2 regions of the Alishewanella maricola genome follow, and region 2 is predicted to be linked to the other one. Evidence: predicted binding sites of a transcription regulator. Region 2 holds the regulator's gene; the other holds the start of a gene.
What was found. Region 2 encodes FliA, which starts transcription of late flagellar genes. Its sites were predicted from a motif close to CTAAAGNTNNNNNNNNNNNNGCCGATA; they were not measured.
Positions count from the first base shown of each region.

Region 1 (10,029 bases), on a different contig from region 2:
GTACAAGGTATAAGCCGCGACCGATCAAGCGCAGCGGCAATAGTGGCCAGTGATACCAACGCGTGGGTTTTAATGACGACAAAGCTTTAAGTTCTTGCTCGCCCTCAGTTAATGCCGTTTTGCGACTGCGCGCTGCCATGGTTGGAATTAACGTCAAAGCCACCACCAGCGACACTAACAAAGCAAAGGTCACGGTTAAGGCTTGATCACGAAACAGTTGCCCGGCAATACCTTCAACAAAGACCAAGGGGAAAAACACGGCTACCGTGGTTAAAGTAGAGGCCGTAATCGCCATCGCCACTTCACCGGCACCTTTTTCTGCGGCGGCTTTACCTGACAAGCCCAGCTCTTTGTGCCGAGCAATATTTTCTAAAACCACAATGGCATTATCGACCAGTAACCCCACCGCCAAGGCAATACCGCCTAAGCTCATCATGTTCAGCGTAATACCCTGACCGTACATCAAATTAAAGGTCGCAATCACCGAAACCGGAATGGAAACCGAAATTATCAAGGTGGCCCAAGCATTTCGTAAAAACAAATACAGCACTAACATCGCCAGCAAACCGCCGACCATACCAGCAGATTTTACATCGGAGATGGCTTGTTTAATAAATTGAGATTGATCAGATAGCACCTCTAGCTGATAGCCTGGCGGCAGCATTTTACGTAGCTCAGGCAAACGCGCTAATAACCCTTCAGCCACGCGCACCGTGTTGGCATCGCCTTCTTTATAAATAGCCAGCTCAATGGCCTGACTGCCATTGATGTAACTGATACTTTGCCGATCAGCAAAGGCATCTCGCACCTCAGCTACATCTTTTAAGCGCACCTGACTGTTGCCAACCGTAGTTAAATACAGATTTTCAATTTCTTGCAGCTCAGCAAATTGGTTAATGGTTCTAACCAGATAATCATAAGACGAGGTTTCTAAACGTCCGCCGGCTAAGTTGATATTTTCAGCTTTCAAACGCTGAGTAATAACGCTGATATCAAGTTGCAGCTGACTTAACTTTTGCGGATCCACCAAAATCTGAATTTCTTGGGTTAACCCCCCGTCAGGGCGCACCGCGGCAATACCGCTAAACGATTCCAGTTTTCGGCGCAAATCTTCTTCGGCAAAGGTACGGATACTGACCAGCTCTGCTGCGCTCATGTTGGCTTTCGACAACGACAGCCGCACCACCGGATCTAGGTTGGGGTTAAAACGCAGTAATAACGGTTTATCAACATCTAAGGGTAAGAACAACACATCCAGTTTCTCTCGCACTTCTAACAACGCCAGATCCATGTCCGTGCCCCAATCAAACTCCAGTACCACGTCAGAGCGCCCAGCTCGAGATACCGACGTGACTTTACGAGCCCCTTTAACAATGCCCAGCGCTTCCTCAACCGGCTTACTGACCAGTTGCTCTACTTCAGCTGGGGCCGCGCCTATATAGGTAGTACGTACCGTTAAGCTAGGATAGGACAGATCGGGTAGTAAATTAACCGCTAAGCGACCGACCGACACTAAACCAAATAATACAATGGCGAGGGTAAACATCCAGACGGTAACCGGCCGGTTTACAGCAGTATTGACCAAACTCATGATTAACGTCCTTGTTAGAATTCGCGCTCAGAAACAACCTTGACCAAGCTCTGATCTTTTAATGCAGCATGACCTGCCACCACCACCTGATCACCCACGTTTAAACCTTCAAGCACTTCAACCATATGATCAGCGGTGTACCCCAAAGACACTTGGCGACGTTGCACCCGATTGTCGGCATCTAACACCATCACACCGGCTAAATTATCTAAGGTAATGAGCGCGCGCTTAGGGATTAACAGTGCCTGCTCACGGGTATCAAATTGGATCTCTACCTGACTAAACATGCCGGCTTTGAGTTGCCTTGCTTGGTTATCAATAATCAGCGTGGTACGCACCGTACCAGAGCTGGCATCGACCACAGGCGCGACGCGACTAATACTGGCAGTAACACTGGGTACGCCAGCAAAGCTTAGTATGGCGGCTTGGCCACTTTTCGCTTGCAGCATTTGTTGCTCAGGTAAATGCACCACCGCTTCTAATTCGCTTTCACTGACCAAATAAAACAGTGAATTTGGCGCCAATTGGTTAATCAATTGGCCGGTTTTAACAAAACGCCGTGCCACCACTGCGTTAAACGGTGCGCGAATTTCGGTTTCTCGCAAATTTAACTCAGCCAGTGCAACGCCGGCTTGCATGGCCGAGACTTGCCATTTTAGTTTTTCATACACGTCGGTACTGACCAATTTGCGCTGATGCATTTCATGCATGCGGCTTAATTCAGATTCTAAGCGGCCTAACTCTGCCCGCTCTTTGGCTAACAAGTGTTGTTGCCGCTCGTTTTCTAAAACCGCTAACAATTGCCCCGCTTTAACCTGATCGCCTTCTTCCACGAGCACTTGCTGCACGATACCGGTGCTTTTCGCCATCATGTCGGCTTCAGCCCGCGCTGTTAAGGTAGTGGTTGTACGATAACTGCTACTGATGGCCCCTAAACGCGAACGTGACGTTTCTACTGGGATTGCCACCTCAGCGGCGGCGGTGCTGTTCGGGCTACTTTGCGCCTTATTGCATCCTGTTAAAACTACGCTACCGAGAAACACCACCGCCACTAATGCTAATTTCGCCTGCATTTTTCCATTCCTTGAACTATAAAAAGTATTATAGATATTTGTTGCAGCCACTATGCCAAAACTAAAATAAAAATATAATCAGTAAGTTAGCAGATAATTGTTACAATTCATGTTTTTTAACATTGTAATTAAATAGCGTAAATAACGATTAATTAGTCAATTTAACTAGCCTTGCTAAACTTTCAGCCTGATAGCGGCGTAAAACGAAGTACAGGCTGCGTTCAGCTTGGCTTGCTAAATTATTACACTGTGAGGCTTGCATAAACTGCGCTAAACTCGCTGTAATAATTGTTTGTTTCAGGATGAGGTGTCTGATGTCTGTTGTTAACGTGCTAAAAACCAGCTTATTGCTGCTGACCACCACGCTTGTATTGGCCGGTTGCGCCAGCCCGAAACAAGCTAATATTGACTATGACCGTTCGGTTAACTTTCAACAATATCAAACCTTTGCTTTTTTTAAGCCCACCGAAACGGTTGAGGCAACAGCCGAAACTAAAACAGCTGATACGGCAGAAACTGCTGCGACAGCCCCTAGCTACGATCCGCTACAAGCGCAACATTTTAAAGCCGCCATCATTCGCGAAATGACCGATTTAGGCTATCGCTACAATGAGCAAAGCCCGCAATTATTAGTGAATTACCAGATCAATACAGAGAATCGGGAAGATGTTCGCAGTTCGCCTTTTAGCATTAACGCCGGTTATGGCTTTTTCGGTCGCAATAGCGCTTTGAGTTTCGGCTTTCCTATTTTTGGCGGTGTTGAAACACATCGTTACAAAGTAGGATCAATTCTGATTGATGTGATTGATGCCAGCGAGAATCGTTTAATTTGGCAAGGTATGACCGAAGGTAAATTAGCAGCAGACTCGAAAGTACATTCGCAAGATAGTATTAGCGCAGCGGTGGCGCTGATTTATCAGCGTTACCCTACACGGTTAAGTGCCGACAACAAATAAATGCTTTAGCCAGTGCCTCAACAGCACTGGCTTAATGCCCGAAGATTTAATCAAGTGCTGCCAACAAGGTATTACATTGAGTTATAATGTCGACTATTAACACCCTAGATGCTCAAGCCCGCTGATGTCCTTAGTTAATTGCTTTGCCCTTCGACCATGAACCCACGAATTCCTCTAACTAAAGCAATTGCTTCGCGCGGTTTTTGTTCGCGCCAAGCGGCAAACCGTTTGATCAGTGCAGGCCAAGTGTTGGTTAACGGTGAGCCGGCTCGATTACAACAACGAGTTGCTGTTGATGATGAAATCCAGATTAACGGTCAAAGCTTAGCACCTGCCCCAGCATGGCAATATTGGCTTTATCATAAGCCGGTGGGTATCGATTGCAATAATCGAGCTACTGATCCCGCCAGTATCGCGCACGTGCTGTCACAATTACCGGTTCGAGCCTTTGCCGTGGGTAGGCTGGATAAAGACTCACGCGGTTTATTACTGCTGACCAATGATGGCGAACTTGCCCAGCGCTTACTTCATCCACGTTATCAGCACCATAAGCGCTATCGAGTGCGTGTGCAGCAAGCGATTACCGATGCAAACGCCCTGATCAAAGCCTTTGCCGATGGCATAACATGGCAAGTGGGGCCGCATCAATATCAAGCAAATCCCTGTTTAGTTAAGGTATTAACTGCACACAGCTTAGAAATTTGCCTAAGTGAAGGACAGCATCGGCAAATTCGTTATATGTGCCGAGCGCTCGGCTTTAAAGTGGTTGATTTGTGTCGGATCGCTATTGGCGATTTACCACTTGGTGATCTCGAAGAGGGCCGCTATCGGCCTTTAACTACAATCGAATTAGCACAACTTCGTGCGTTGCAAACGCCAGAGCCAACAACTTAGTGCTAACGTTAAACTATACATCAGCAAAGAGCCCATAATTACCCCAGGCCAAGCCGCCCACTGCCAAAATGGTTGCAGGTAAACGCCACCACTACTGGCGCCGATATAGTAAAACACCAGATATAACGCACTGGCACTGGCTTTTGCGCGGGTAGCCTGTTGATTGACAAAACTGCTGGCGAGTGAATGGCACAAAAAGAAACCAAAGGCGCTGATAAAAAAGCCCGTTACCATTCCCAACAGCCCTGCAAAAAGCGTCATAATTGAGCCTAACATCATAATCAACACCCCCAGCGCCATCGCGCCGGGCAAATTAAGCCTCTGGGCAATTTTAGCGGAATAAGCCGAGCCTAAAGTGCCAGTTAAATACGTTATAAATAACAGTCCAATAAGGCCGCTACTTAAATTAAACGGCGTGGCCGCCAGCACAAAGCTGGCGTAGGTATATTGGTTTAAAAAGACTAAAAAATTTAAGCCGCCAATCAGGTAGGTTAACAATAATAACCGCTGGCGTAAGTGATACAGATTATCTCGTAAAGCCTGTTTTAAACGAAACGGTTGACGCACAAAATACTGAGCAGCCGGTAAATAACGCCAAACCGCATAACAACTGAGCGCCCCTAACAGCGTCATTGGCCAAAACACCCATTGCCAGTGCCCCCAATCCGCTAAACCACCGGCGAGCAAGCGCCCTGAGATCCCACCTAACGAATTGGCACTGATGTAATAGCCCACCGCGCTCACTAACGCCGGCTTACTGTATTCTTCGCCCATCCAGGCAATGGCAATCGCCGGCAAGCCCCCCAAACAACAGCCTTGTATTGCCCGAAGTAACACTAGACTACTGAAACTTTGCACTTGCGTGAGTAGCAAGGTACTCACGCTCATACCAACTAAGGTTATTAACAAAAGGGTTTTACGCCCCCAAGCATCCGATAAAGCGGCATACACCAGCAGCGACAGGCCCAAACAGAGCGTCGCTAAGGTATAGCTAATACTGGCTTGTAGCGGCGTTAACGCAAATTGACGGCTTATTTCCGGCAACAACGGCTGCATTAAATGCAAATTAGCGAATACCGCCACGGCGGCTAAACAAAGTGCTGCAACACTGCGGTAATAGGCGGCAGATTTATATTCGATCACTGACCATGCTCAGTTAACTACTTGCGGTTATTGTAACGGATCGCCAACCGCGAACAAACCAACTGACCAACTAATCACAATAAAACTCCCTCCCCCAACAAAACGTCTCTGAGTAAGGTATGACCAGTACCGGAGTGTGGTAAGACCTGTCTCTGAGTAAGGCCCGACCAGTACCGGAGTGTGGTATGACCTGTCTCTGAGTGAGGCCCGACCTGTACCGGAGTGTGGTAAGACCTGTCTCTGAGTGAGGCCCGACCTGTACCGGAGTGTGGTATGACCTGTCTCTGAGTGAGGCCCGACCTGTACCGGAGTGTGGTATGACCTGTCTCTGAGTGAGGCCCGACCTGTACCGGAGTGTGGTATGACCAGCTTGCGGCGGAGATTATAGGAGCGATGAAGTAAATGCTTGTACCGAGGATGACAAAACGTTGTGATAGCGGCATAATCGAGTGCGAACTGCATAAAAGCAGACAATAATAATAATTCATTACCCGGGGACTCCATGAATTCTCAATCCACTGCGCTGGGCAACCATCAAACTCAGCCACAATTTTTCGGCCATCCGGTCGGGCTTTATGTATGCTTTTTAACTGAAATGTGGGAACGCTTTTCGTTTTACGGCATGAAATATTTGCTGTTGTTATATTTAACAAAATATCACCTATTCAGTGACGCCGGCGGCTTAGATGTATTAGGTAGCTATGCCGGTTTGGTGTATGCCATGCCCGTGATCGGCGGCATGCTCGCTGACCGTTATTTAGGAATGCGCAAAGCCGTTACCTTTGGTGCCATTTTGTTGTGTTTAGGTCACTTAGGCCTTGCCTACGAAGGCTTCCAAGCCTATGTCGAAAACGATGTGGTGGTACAAGATACCGGCGCAATTCAAGTGTTCTACTTTTCGTTAGCCTTAATCATCATGGGTGTGGGGTTTTTAAAGCCAAACATTTCTACTATCGTTGGCCAATTGTACGGTAAAGATGATGCCCGCCGCGATTCTGGCTTCACCATCTTTTACATGGGTATCAATACCGGCTCATTTATTGCCACCTTATTGGTTACCTATATCGGTGAAAAATTCGGTTGGGGCTGGGGTTTTGGTTTAGCCGGTATCGGTATGGTACTAGGCTTAATTGTGTTCTTAGCTGGTCAAAAATACCTGTATGGTTATGCCGAGCCCAATGACCCCGTGCGATTAAAACAAAAGGTATTTGCTTTTGTCGATCGTGAATGGCTGATTTACCTAGCAACCATCCCTGCCCTGTTTGTTGTTTGGCAATTAGTACAATACAACCCTATCGTTCACTCTGCGTTATTAGGTTTATCGTTCTTAGTTTTAGCCGGCGTGATCTGGTTTATGGTAACGCAATGCAACAAAGAAGAGCGTGATCGCATGTTAGTGCTGATCATCTTAACCTTCTCTACAGTGGTGTTCTGGGCCTTGTTTGAACAATCTGCTTCATCCATGACCTTGTTTGCCGATCGAGTAATGGATCGAACAGTTTTCGGTTTTGAAACTACCGCTGGTCAATACGGTGCGTTAAATCCCTTATTTATTATTACCCTAGCGCCTATTTTTGCTTGGCTGTGGGTGGCACTTAACAAACGTAAACTTGAACCGAGTACGCCAGTTAAATTTGCACTGGGTATTATGCAAGCGGGTTTAGGCTTTGGAGCCTTAGTCATTGGTGCACAATTTCCGAATGAAGCGGGCTTAGTCAGTGCCGGTTGGATGGTGCTAGCTTATATGCTGCATACCATGGGCGAATTGTGCTTATCCCCAGTGGGCTTATCAGCAGTTACCAAATTAGCTGTCCACAAAGTGGTAGGTGTGATGATGGGCGCGTGGTTCTTGGCCACCGCATACTCAGAATTACTGGCAACGCAATTAGCTAAACTGGCCGCCATTGAAACCCCCAGTGGTGAAGTCGCCGATGTTGGCGCTGCCTTAGCAGCCTACACTGAGCTGTTTACCTTCTTATGTTACTTTGGTATCGCTGCAGGTATTTTTATGTTGGTTATCAGCCCGCTACTGAAAAAACGCATGCACGGCATTCAATAATCTTTAACACTTCTTTACCCTCAAACACCTCGGTCTACTGGCCGAGGTGTTTTTTTATGGATTTACGGCTAAAGTTATTGCTGTAGCGGCCGCTACAACGTTAATTGAAAATGGATCTAGGGATCACTGATGAGTAGCATTAAAACAGACAGCATGGTAAGTCCGCTACGTAGCAATGCTAATAACGCTGCTGTGATCCCAGAGAAACTGAGCAAACAACAACAAAATGCCGCTATTTTAGCGGCCAGTGAAAAAGTCGCGCTGCAAAGTAATAACAACACCCTCAGCCTGCTTTACAAAACAGCACTCGAAGGCATTAACGAGGCGCTAGAGCCAACCTTAGGTAAAAACGCCAGCAAAAAAATCTATGAGTCTGGCATTGATACCTCGCCCGAGGCCACCGCCGAGCGTATTGTTAGCTTTGCCACCAGTTTATTTAACATTTACAAACAACAAAAACCGTCTGAAGACAGCGTAAAGCAATTAGATGATTTTATGGGAACCATCGGCAAAGGCATTGAGCAAGGTTTTAGCGATGCAAAAGCCATCTTAACCGGGTTAAAAGTGTTTGAAGGTGATGTCGAAACAGGTGTCGCTAGCACCTACGATATGGTGATGAAAGGCCTACAAAACTTTCGTGAAAAACTGATGGCAAGCTATGAGCAACAAGCCGAAACGGCTAAAAGTGAGCCTTCGACAAAAACCCCATAACCAACATTAAGCGCTTATTCCGCAACAGGCTCGATACGAGTGACCAATAATTGGTCAATTTTATAGCTGTCGATATCAACCACTTCAAATTTATAGCCAGCATGCAGCACAAAGTCGGTGCGTTTCGGAATTTTCTTCAGGGTGTACATCATAAAACCTGCAATGGTTTCGTAGTTTTCGGCATTCGGAAAACGCGGTATTTCCAATACCCGCATCACATCCGCCAGTGGCGTTAAGCCTTCAACTAACCATGAATTGCTATCACGCGCAACAATCTGCTCTTCTTCTGAATTAACCAACTCGCCCATCACAATACTCATCACGTCTTTTAAAGTGATAATACCCACCACCATCGCGTACTCATTTAAGATGATGGCAAAATCGATACCCGCCGATTTAAAGTGTTCTAACACCTCATATAAAGACAAGGTATCCGGGATAATTAATGGCGTGCGCACAATGCCGTCTTTTTGCAAAGAAATAGGCTGATCGTGTAATACCTGCATTAAAATATCACGGGTATCCACATAGCCAATCACTTGATCTAACAAGCCTGCACACACTAAAAACTTTGCATGAGGGTGCTCTGCAATTTTGGCTTTAATGCTCTCTTGCGCTTCGTCTTTGGTGAAAAAGATTAAGCTTTCGCGCGCCGTCATGGCAGAGGTTACCGTGCGCGATTCCATATCAAACACATTTTCTAGTAACTGATGCTCATGCTCTTGTAACACACCGGCCTGCGCACCGGCATCCATCATCGCCATAATATCATCGGGGGTAATATCATCTTTACGCAATGTCGGTATTTTAAGCATACTAAAACACCAATTGGCTAAACCGTTAAACAACCACACTAAGGGTTTAAGCAGCATAATTAGTAATAGCATGGGGGCGACAATGCGCAGCGCAATTTGCTCGGGGGCAATCATGGCTAAGCGTTTAGGCATTAAATCGGCGAACAAAATAAATAATGACGTGACAAAGAACACGGACAAACCAAAGGCCGCAGGTTGAACCCAAGTTTCGTGGCTAAACAAACCGAGCAGATTGGCAAAATAAGGTGTAAAAGCCGATTCACCTAAAATACCGCCGAGTATCGCCACGGCATTAAGACCAATTTGCACTACCGTAAAAAAATTCCCCGGATGATCTTGCAGCGCTAAAATTTTCTCTGCGCGAACATCGCCCTCAGTCGCTAATAAACGCAAACGCATTTTGCGCGAGGCGGCTAAAGAAATTTCAGAAACAGAAAAAAAGGCGCTGGTGGCAACTAATGTAGACATGATAATAAGGTATTCTAAAGCACTCATAATAAATCCATTCTCGTGATTTCGCCTTTATTAAGCATTATGCTGAACTATTTAAATTATACCTGATTTATAAGTATATTTTTTTAAAGTGGACTTATTATGCAATCTTAGTTAAAACTATAGAATAAAATTTAAGTTAAATTTGGTTTCATAAAAATAATGTCATTAACTAAGTGTTTAGTTGTTCTTGTTTTTACTCTGGCAATATCGCTGCTACCTAATTGGGCTGTGGCGCAGGAGCATGTTGTTAATGAAACGCAACAAGTTAAGTCTCAAGCTATGCGCGATGCTT
Region 1 is NZ_JAEINI020000002.1:195,445-205,473, forward strand. It holds gene JAO78_RS04320 (efflux RND transporter permease subunit) at 1-1,591, opposite strand, end outside; gene JAO78_RS04325 (efflux RND transporter periplasmic adaptor subunit) at 1,606-2,664, opposite strand; gene JAO78_RS04330 (DUF4136 domain-containing protein) at 2,979-3,620, shown strand; gene JAO78_RS04335 (pseudouridine synthase) at 3,777-4,514, shown strand; gene JAO78_RS04340 (MFS transporter) at 4,470-5,657, opposite strand; gene JAO78_RS04345 (peptide MFS transporter) at 6,160-7,716, shown strand; gene JAO78_RS04350 (DUF5610 domain-containing protein) at 7,846-8,427, shown strand; gene paeA (polyamine export protein PaeA) at 8,442-9,737, opposite strand; gene JAO78_RS04360 (tetratricopeptide repeat-containing diguanylate cyclase) at 9,897-10,029, shown strand, end outside.
Region 1: a site for FliA is predicted at 7,785-7,811, ahead of JAO78_RS04350 (DUF5610 domain-containing protein). Genes of this name have one in related genera too.

Region 2 (10,029 bases):
GCTGCGTGGGGTTAATGTAGGCCGTGGCATGGCACTGCGAGCCGCGAGGCTGCGACTGGCATCAGCTAATGGCCGCGTTGTTACATCGGCGGTGCGCGTCGTTGGCATAGCAGTTTTTGCTAACGGAGAGTGTGCGAATGTACTGCGACCTAGGGGGCGACGTCTTGCAACCGCTTTAACGCGATCGCGTAACACATCGATAGCTTCTTGCTTATCGCGGGCAATATCTTCAAATTTTTTCGGTAAGAAATCGACAGCCCCTGCTTCTAGCGCGTCTAAGGTCGCTTTCGCGCCTTCATGTGTTAGCGAAGAAAACATTAAAATAGGGATACGCTGAGTTTTCAGTATTTCGCGAACCGCAGAGATACCGTCTAATACGGGCATCTCGATATCCATGGTGATCACATCCGGTTTTAACGCTAATGCTTTCGCTATGGCTTCCTGCCCATTATTGGCAGTATCAATCACCTCTAACTCGGCATCAGCCGATAACATTTCGGTTAATCGGCGGCGGAAAAAACTTGAGTCATCAACGATTAATACCCTAATAGTCATGCAATACTCACTTAACCACGTAGCGTTTTAAAGCGCTCGAATTTTATTTTTGACTTTTTAGCATAATGCTTAAGCAGGTTTGGCACGTCTAAAATCAAGGCGATACCACCATCAGAAGTTATGGTAGCACCAGCCATGCCAGGTGTACCTTGTAATAAAGCATCAAGCGCTTTGATCACCACTTCTTCTTGGCCAATCAGTTGATCAACCACAAAACCTACCTGCTGCTGGCCGATTTGCACGATCACAACATGACCTTGTTCGCGGCGCAGCTTTTTATCAGAGCCTTTGACCAACCAATGTTCGAGGTAAAACAAGGGTATGGCTCTGTTGCGCACCACGATGGTTAACTGGCCATCAACAATATTCGTTTTTGCTAGATCTAGATGAAAGATTTCATTGACACCGGCTAAAGGTAAAGCGAAGGTTTGTTTACCTACCACCACCATTAAGGTTGGCAAAATAGCTAAGGTTAACGGCACCTTGATTTCTAGCGTAGTGCCTTCACCCAATTTCGAACTAATATGCACGGTACCGTTCAGTTGAGTGATCTTGGTTTTCACCACATCCATGCCGACACCGCGACCAGATATATCTGAAATCTGCTCTTTAGTTGAAAAGCCGGGTGCAAAAATCAAATTAAAGGCATCGGTATCCGACATTCTGGCGGCCGCATCGGTATCAATAACACCGCGTTTAATGGCTATACCTTTGAGTTTTTCTGGATCCATACCGGCACCATCATCTTGAATGGTCAACAGAATATGGTCCCCAGCTTGGGTAGCCGCTAATTTCACAATACCGGTCCGTGCCTTACCTGCAGCTGCACGGACATCAGGCATTTCAATCCCGTGGTCAACCGAGTTGCGCACCAAATGCACTAACGGATCGGCTAAGGCTTCCACCAAGTTTTTATCTAAATCGGTTTCTTCACCTTCAAGGATTAGATCGATATCTTTTTTCAAAGAGCGTGCTAAATCACGCACCACACGAGGGAAACGACCAAACACCTTCTTAATGGGCTGCATGCGCGTTTTCATCACCGCACCTTGAATATCCGCAGTGACCACGTCAAGGTTGGCAATCGCCTTAGTCATTTCTTCGTTTTGCGTTGAGCTGGATAAGCTTACCAAACGATTGCGCACCAACACTAATTCACCAACCATATTCATGATTTGATCTAGGCGTTTAGTATCGACTCGTACCGTTGTTTCAGCGGCAGCGGCAGCTGCAGCCGGCGGTGCGCCTTTATCCGCTGGCGTTGCCACAACTGGTGCAGCCGTTGCGGCAGGCGTTTGCGGTGTTGTTACCGGTGCAGGTGGAACTGGACGCTCCGTAGCTTTAGCCGCCGGGGGTGTCACTGGCGCTTTGCCTTTGCCATGCAATTGATCTAATAAGGCTTCAAACTCGTCGTCAGTAATTTCGTCATCTTTTGGCGCAGCAGCTTTTGGCTTGACGGGTTCAGCTTCTGCAGGAGCTTTAGCTGGAGTGTCGGTGTTAAAACTGCCTTTACCATGTAACTGGTCTAACAGGTTTTCAAATTCGTCATCGGTAATGTCATCAGACATATCAGCGCCAAGATCAGCACTCGTTTTCGCAGTAGGCGCACTATCACGACCAGGGGCACCGCTGCCATGCAGCTCATCAAGCATACGCTCGAATTCTGCTTCAGAAATACTGTCGATATCACCCGCATCTTCAATTTCTGCAGCCGCTTGAGCCGTTGCGGCTGGCGGCGCTGACACTACTGGCGCTTCAGCGACCGGATCTGCAGCGGCAGGTTCACTGTAGTGATGCAGTGCCGCTAATAAATCAGCCGCCGCTGGCGTTAACGGTTGCCGACCTTTGACTTCGGTAAACATACTGTTGACCGAATCGAGCGCTTGCAAGATCACGTCCATCAATTCTGGCGTTACCGAGCGTTTGCCTGTTCGTAAAATATCAAATACGTTTTCCGCGCCATGGCAGACATCAACTAATTCGGTTAGCGATAAAAACCCCGCCCCGCCCTTCACCGTGTGAAAACCACGGAAAATCGCATTAAGTAGCGGCGCGTCATCTGGGTTATTTTCTAACTCAACTAACTGTTCTTGCAGCAACTCCAAAATTTCACCGGCTTCTACCAGAAAATCCTGAAGAATATCCTCGTCCATATCAAAGCTCATCTGCAGACACCTCAGTTAAAACCCTAAGCTAGACAGTAAGTCGTCGACATCGTCCTGACCATTTACTACATCTGCACGCTCAGCGGCATCAATAATCGGACCTTCGGCAGCAACCAACGTTTTAGTTTTACTTTTTGCGGGTTGTTGTTCCAGAAATTGCGAACTGGATTTACCAAAAGCAGTAACAAGACCGATAAGGCTTTCTTCGACTTCTCGTACTAGTTCAATCACACGGCGAAGAATTTGCCCAGTAAGATCTTGAAAATCTTGCGCCATCAAAACGTCAGTTAACAAGCTGTTTAGACGTAATGATTCGCTCGAGGTTTTTTGTAAAAAACCATCAATATTATGACAAAGCGCTTTAAATTCAGCTAAGGGCAAATCGCGCTGCATCAACTTTTGCCATTGCGGCATTAATTGCCCAAGTTGTTTAGTGATCTCATCGGCAATCGGTAAACAAGATTCTACGGCATCCATGGTACGGTTAGCGGCTTGCTCTGTCATATCAATAACATGGTTTAAGCGCTTTTTCGCATCAGGAATATCTTCTTGCAATATATTGCTAAGAGCTGGATCAAATCGAAAGTTTTTTAAGGAATCGTGCAGTTGTCGGGTAATTTTACCGACCTCAGCAAATAGCTCAGATGAGCCAGGCGTACCTAGCTGTTGCACCAGTTGATTAGCAACTTCTTGCTCACCAATCTCCAGTAGCTGAACGAGTTCTTTTGCTTGTTCAAGCGTAATTAATGGGACCTTAGTCACAGGCATGGCTTTACTCCTTGGCAAGAAACGGTTTAACCGATCCGCTCAAATACTTTCGCCAGCTTTTCCTGTAAGGTTGCAGCAGTAAAAGGTTTGACGATGTAACCATTAACGCCAGCTTGAGCTGCCGCGATGATTTGTTCTTTTTTAGCTTCAGCCGTTACCATCATCACCGGAATGTGCTTCAGCTTAGCATCGGCTCGAATTGCTCTTAGCAAATCGATACCTTGCATACCCGGCATATTCCAATCTGTGACCACGAAGTCAAAATCTCCGCCTTGTAACATAGGTAAAGCCGTGCTGCCATCATCTGCTTCTGAAATATTTGTAAAGCCTAGATCGCGCAACAGATTTTTGATGATGCGTCTCATAGTAGAAAAGTCATCTACCACAAGGATTTTCATATTTTTATTCAAAGTCCCCTCCGAAGAGAAAGTCATCCAGATAATATGGATGCATTACAACCAAGCCTGCATTCGGCCTTTTAAACGCACCAATGCCTGACTATGAATCTGACTGATACGAGACTCGCTAACATCCAGCACCGCCCCGATCTCTTTTAAGTTTAGTTCTTCATTATAATAAAGCGACAGCACTAACGCTTCTCGCTCTGGTAAACTGCTGATGGTTTTGGCAAGTGCATCGTTAAAGGCGCTGTTAGCTTGATGCTGATATAACTGATCGGTATCGCTATCATCAGCAGTGACCAACACGTCTTCAGAAATACCAAGGTCTTCAATACCAATAATTCGACCCGAGCTAACATCACTAAGCATATGATGATATTCATCTAATGAGATAGCAAGTTTTTCTGCGACTTCATAATCTTTTACGTCACGGCCCAACTCAGCTTCTAGCTCGGCGATGGTGTCGGCAATTAAACGGGAATTACGATGCACTGAACGCGGCGTCCAATCGCCGCGACGAATTTCGTCTAGCATGGCGCCGCGAATACGAATGCCTGCAAAGGTTTCAAAACTCGCGCCTTTGCTACCATCGAAATTTTTCGCAGCTTCAATTAAACCGATCATCCCAGATTGAATTAAGTCATCGACTTGCACACTGGCCGGCAAACGGGCCAATAAGTGATAGGCAATACGTTTGACCAGCGGAGCTTGTCGCTCCACTAACTGTTGCATGTGGTCTACGCCACCATAAGCGGCAAGCTTACTGTTCACAGAACCCCCTAATCAGACTGTGGCTGTACTAACTGCTCCAGAAAAAACTCCAGATGCCCAGATGCACTGCCTGGCAACGGCCATTTCACGGCTTTAAGCGCTAAGGTTTTAATTGCCATACTCGCCGGTGTTGTTGGGAAGGCTTCAATAAAAGCTTTCTGTTTGCGCGCAGCTTTGCGCACGTTTTCATCCTGTGGCACGGTGGCCACTAATTCTAAACTGACATCAAGAAATCGATCAGTGACACGAGTCAGTTTAGCAAATAATTCTTGGCCTTCTTTTAGGCTGCGCACCATATTCGCTACAATTTTAAATTTATCGACGCCATGGTCGCGACTTAAAATCTTCATTAAAGCATAAGCATCGGTAATGGAAGAGGGTTCATCACATACGACCATTAAGACATCTTGCGAGGCACGAGAGAAACTAAGCACCATATCGGAGATACCCGCGGCGGTATCAACTAGTAACACATCAATAGGTGTGTGTAATTCACTGAAGGCACGAATTAAACTAGCATGTTCTACCGGAGAAAGCTCCGTCATATTTTGACTACCGGAGGTGGCAGGCACAATTTTAATACCGTAAGGCCCCTCTACTAAAATATCGTCTAAAGTAGCCGATCCAGCAAGGACATGGGATAAATTTTTATCGACGCGCAAACCCAACATCACGTCGCAATTGGCTAAACCGAGATCGGCATCAAGTACTAAAACCTTTTTCCCCAGCTGGGCCAGCGCCATAGCCAGATTCAATGTAACGTTGGTTTTACCCACGCCACCTTTACCGCCGGTTATGGAAATCACTTTTACCATCTGTTTCTTCATTTTTCTAAGGCCACTGGCTTGATCATCGGCTAATACATCTTTAGGCATAGGCAACTGCTACCTGCGTTGTGTCGTCTTGATACCATTGATGGCGGTTATCACTGTGTTGTTGACGTAACTGCTCCGCTTCTTTTACTAAATCGGCCGCGTCAGCAATCCGAATATCTTCTGGCACACGTTGGCCATGTGTTAGGTAACTGACCGGCAAGGCATTTTGTAATGCCACATTGATCACTTCACCTAAACTTAAACATTCATCCAATTTGGTGAAAATACAACCTGATAAGCCAATGCGTTTAAATTGTTGCACACTTTCTTGCATCACGCGCGCCTGAGCTGTGGCTGACAATACCAGATAACTTTTTATTTTAACACGAGAATTATGGACCAATGACGCAAGTTTCTCGGCTAAACGCACATCGCGTTGACTCATGCCGGCAGTATCAATTAAGACCAGTTTACGCTGTTGTAGCTGATTCAACAATATCGCCAGCTCTTCGCTATCTTTCGCCTGTTTAACTGGGCAACCGATAATGCGGCCAAATGTCGCCAGTTGTTCAAAAGCACCAATCCGAAAACAATCTGTGGTAATTAAAGCCACTTGATCAACACCGTGTCGTTTGGCAAAACCCGCGGCAAGTTTGGCTACGGTGGTGGTTTTACCTACACCTGTTGGGCCGACTAAGGCAATAACCCCGCCTCGACGCAAAATATCATCATTTGTGGTATTTAACTGCCCTGTGAGTAATTCTAGCGCAGTATTCCATGCAGCAGCGGCATTTAAATCATCGGGCATGAAACAGGCTAACTGATCAGCGATTTGCTCAGACAAGCCCATTTGTTGCAAATTTTCAATCACAAGTGCCCGCACGGGCTCGCGCCGAGCTAAATCTTGCCACATTAAACCCGAGACTTGATGCTGCAGTAATTGTCGCATCGACAGCATCTCAGTTTGCATTTGTGCGAACTGTTGCTGCATTAATTGTGCTTGAGCTTGCTGGGCTTGACTAATTTCTTGCCATTGTGCTGACTGAGCTTGAGTATTGCCAGAATTTTGACGTTCAAATTGTGGGGCTTTTTGTAACGCGGGCTCAGCAACCTTTTGCTTGGTTAGTGCCGCTGCGGGGGCTTGCGGCTCCCGACCTTGTTGCTTAATCATTTGTCTGGCGAGTAAGGCGCGTAATGAATCTGCTGGATCCGCTTCTGGCTCGTCATCAACACTGACACTAAAGCGAGGCTCGGCGCGTGCACTGGCACTTGCTACCGTTTCTGCAGTATTAGAAGCCTGTAATGGCGTGGCTTGGCGAGGTGTTGCTGCTGGGGCTTCTGCATCAATCGCCGCAACAATTTCAACACCACCAGCGACTTTTTTATTAGATAAAATAATTGCATCGGCGCCGAGGAACTCTTTGACTTCTGCCAGGGCGCTGCGCATATCTTTGGCAACAAAGCGTTTAATTTTCATGAGTTACTCCTAATTCTGCTGACCGATTACACTAACGATTCGAATTTGTTTGTCATCGGGGATCTCTTGATATGACAACACTCGTAGTCCTGGGATAGTGTATTTCACGAATCGTGCCATGACTGAGCGTAAAATTCCTGACGTCAGCATAATGGCACTTTCACCGGTCAACTCTTGGTTTTGATGCGCTTCTTGTAATGACTGCTGAATGCGATCGGCTAACCCGGGTTCAATACCTGCGCCATCGTTACCCGCAGCCTGCATGGATTGATGCAACATTTGTTCAAGCTCAGGCGCAAAAGTAATCACCGGGATCTCAGGTTTACTGCCCACCACCTCTTGCACAATAAGCCGACGTAAAGAAATACGACAAGCCGCAGTTAACACATCAACATCCTGACTTTTCGCGCCATATTCCACCAAAGTTTGTACAATTGTGCGCATATCACGAATTGGCACACCCTCGTGTAATAAGTTTTGCAGCACTTTTACTACGGTTGTCAGTGGCAGTGTTTCAGGGACTAAGCCTTCCACTAGCTTAGGTGAGTGCTTGGCCAGCATATCTAACAAATTCTGTACTTCTTCATGGCCTAATAAACTGGCGGCATGATTCGTTAAAATTTGGCTAAGATGCGTGGCAACAACGGTGGCCGCATCGACCACGGTATAACCTAGTGTTTGAGCATGTTCACGCTGATCTTTACTAATCCACACCGCATCCAAGCCAAATGCCGGATCTTTGGTGGCAATACCTTTTACCGTACCAAACACTTGGCCAGGGTTAATGGCTAACTCATTATCGTGGCGTAATTCCCCCTCACCATTTGTTACGCCCATCAGGGCCACCCGGTAGCTGTTCGGCTCTAAATCAAGGTTGTCGCGAATATGGACTGGCGGTACCAAAAAGCCCAACTCTTGTGATAACTTTTTACGTACGCCTTTAATCCGATTTAACAACTCGCCGCCCTGGGCTTTATCCACAAGCGGGATCAAACGATAACCCACTTCTAAACCAATGGTATCAACGCCATGCACATCGTCCCAACCGATCTCTTTCACAGTTTGTGATTCAGGCTTAGGTTGGCCAGCCGTAGCTGCGCGCGGTTGCAAGGCTGTCGCTTTTTCGCTGGCCAGTTTTTTGATATACCAAGCTACGCCGCCCAATAACGCTGCTAAGGATAAGAATGAAAAGTGTGGCATGCCGGGCACAATACCCATTAACGTCATCACGCCAGCGGCGACAAACAACACATGGGTGTTATCACCCAACTGACTAGTCATTTGCTTGCCCAGATCGCCTTCTTTGTTTTGGCGGGTGACGATAATGGCAGTACCAATCGATAACAATAAACCCGGGATCTGCGCAACCAAGCCATCACCTATGGTTAGTAAAGTATAAATTTCCATCGCATCGCCAAAACTCAGATCGTGCTGCATCATGCCGATAAACAAGCCACCAATCAGGTTGATCACCAAAATAACGATACCGGCGATAGCATCGCCTTTTACGAATTTACTGGCACCGTCCATCGAGCCATAAAAGTCGGCTTCGTTAGTCACATCTTCGCGGCGTGCCTTGGCCTCTTCTTGGGTAATTAAACCAGCATTTAAATCGGCATCAATGGCCATTTGCTTACCAGGCATCGCATCTAAGGTAAAACGTGCAGACACTTCGGCGATACGACCGGCACCTTTGGTCACCACCACAAAGTTGATAATAATTAAGATCAGGAAAACCACGATACCCACGGCATAGTTACCGCCGATCACGACCGAGCCGAAGGCTTCAATGACTTTACCGGCCGCATCGCCGCCGTTATGCCCTTCCAACAACACGACACGGGTACTGGCTACGTTAAGCGCTAAACGTAAAATGGTCGCAATTAAAATCACGCTGGGAAAAATACCGAAATCTAACGGCCGTTTGGTATAGATGGTGACCAGCAACACCACCAGCGCCAGCGCGATATTAAAAGAGAATAAGACATCCAGCATAAAAGGTGGCAGCGGTAATACCACCATAGCCAATGCCGCCAAAATTAAGACTGGCGTGCCGACACCCTTAAGGTGTTGAAGTTGGGATCGATCAAATTTACTGTAAAGCTGGCTCAACTGCATGGATAACCTGACAATTTAATGACGGAACAACAGGCTAAAGCAATAAACGTTCCAGTATCAGGTGAGGTTATTGAAAAGCAGCTAAATGAGCGATAAAACCGTGCCGACACTTTATCGGCACGCGGCGCTCATTCGTGGTTAGTGTTTAAATTCATCAGGGATGGGTAGCTCTTTCGCGAGATTTTTCGGCCGACTGCCCTTGCCTTTACGATACAGGCGTAATTGGAAAACATAAGCGAGCACTTGCGCCACGGCCGCGAATAATTGTTCGGGGATCGGATGATCAAGTTTAGTCGTGTAATAAATCGAACGGGCTAGCGCCGGTGATTCAATCACCGGGATTTTATGGCCATTGGCAATTTTTCGAATATGCATGGCGATATCATCGACGCCCTTGGCCACCACCACCGGTGCGCGGAACTTGCCTTGATCATACTTTAACGCCACCGCATAATGCGTTGGGTTGGTGACGATAACATCCGCAGTGGGGACTTGCTGCATCATCCGTTTCATCGACATCTGCATTTGCGTGCGACGTATCCGCGCCTTGATCTCTGGGCTACCCTCCGAGTTTTTATGCTCGTCTTTAATTTCTTGTAGCGACATTTTTAACTGCCGCACATGATTCCACTTTTGATAAGGGGCATCGACGATAGCAATTAACGAGGTACTGGCACAAAGCCCTAAAAACAACCATCCTAAGAAATATAACGCTGATTCAATATTATTTGGTTCGCTCATCAAAGACAGCGCCATAATATCCATAAAGAACAGCTTTAAGAGAAAAAAGGCCACACCCACCACTACTGCCACTTTTAAAAAGCTTTTACCCAGCTCTACCAAGGCCTGTAAGCCGAACATGCGTTTTAAGCCCTTCAATGGGTCCATTTTACTGGCTTTGGGGCCTGCAGCTTGCCAACTCAGGTTAAAGCCTCCTAACAAGGTATTACCTAAAAACG
Region 2 is NZ_JAEINI020000010.1:57,228-67,256, reverse strand. It holds gene JAO78_RS13285 (protein-glutamate methylesterase/protein-glutamine glutaminase) at 1-555, opposite strand, end outside; gene JAO78_RS13280 (chemotaxis protein CheA) at 567-2,720, opposite strand; gene JAO78_RS13275 (protein phosphatase CheZ) at 2,736-3,488, opposite strand; gene cheY (chemotaxis response regulator CheY) at 3,515-3,898, opposite strand; gene JAO78_RS13265 (RNA polymerase sigma factor FliA) at 3,941-4,660, opposite strand; gene JAO78_RS13260 (MinD/ParA family protein) at 4,669-5,535, opposite strand; gene flhF (flagellar biosynthesis GTPase FlhF) at 5,528-6,952, opposite strand; gene flhA (flagellar biosynthesis protein FlhA) at 6,962-9,070, opposite strand; gene flhB (flagellar biosynthesis protein FlhB) at 9,209-10,029, opposite strand, start outside.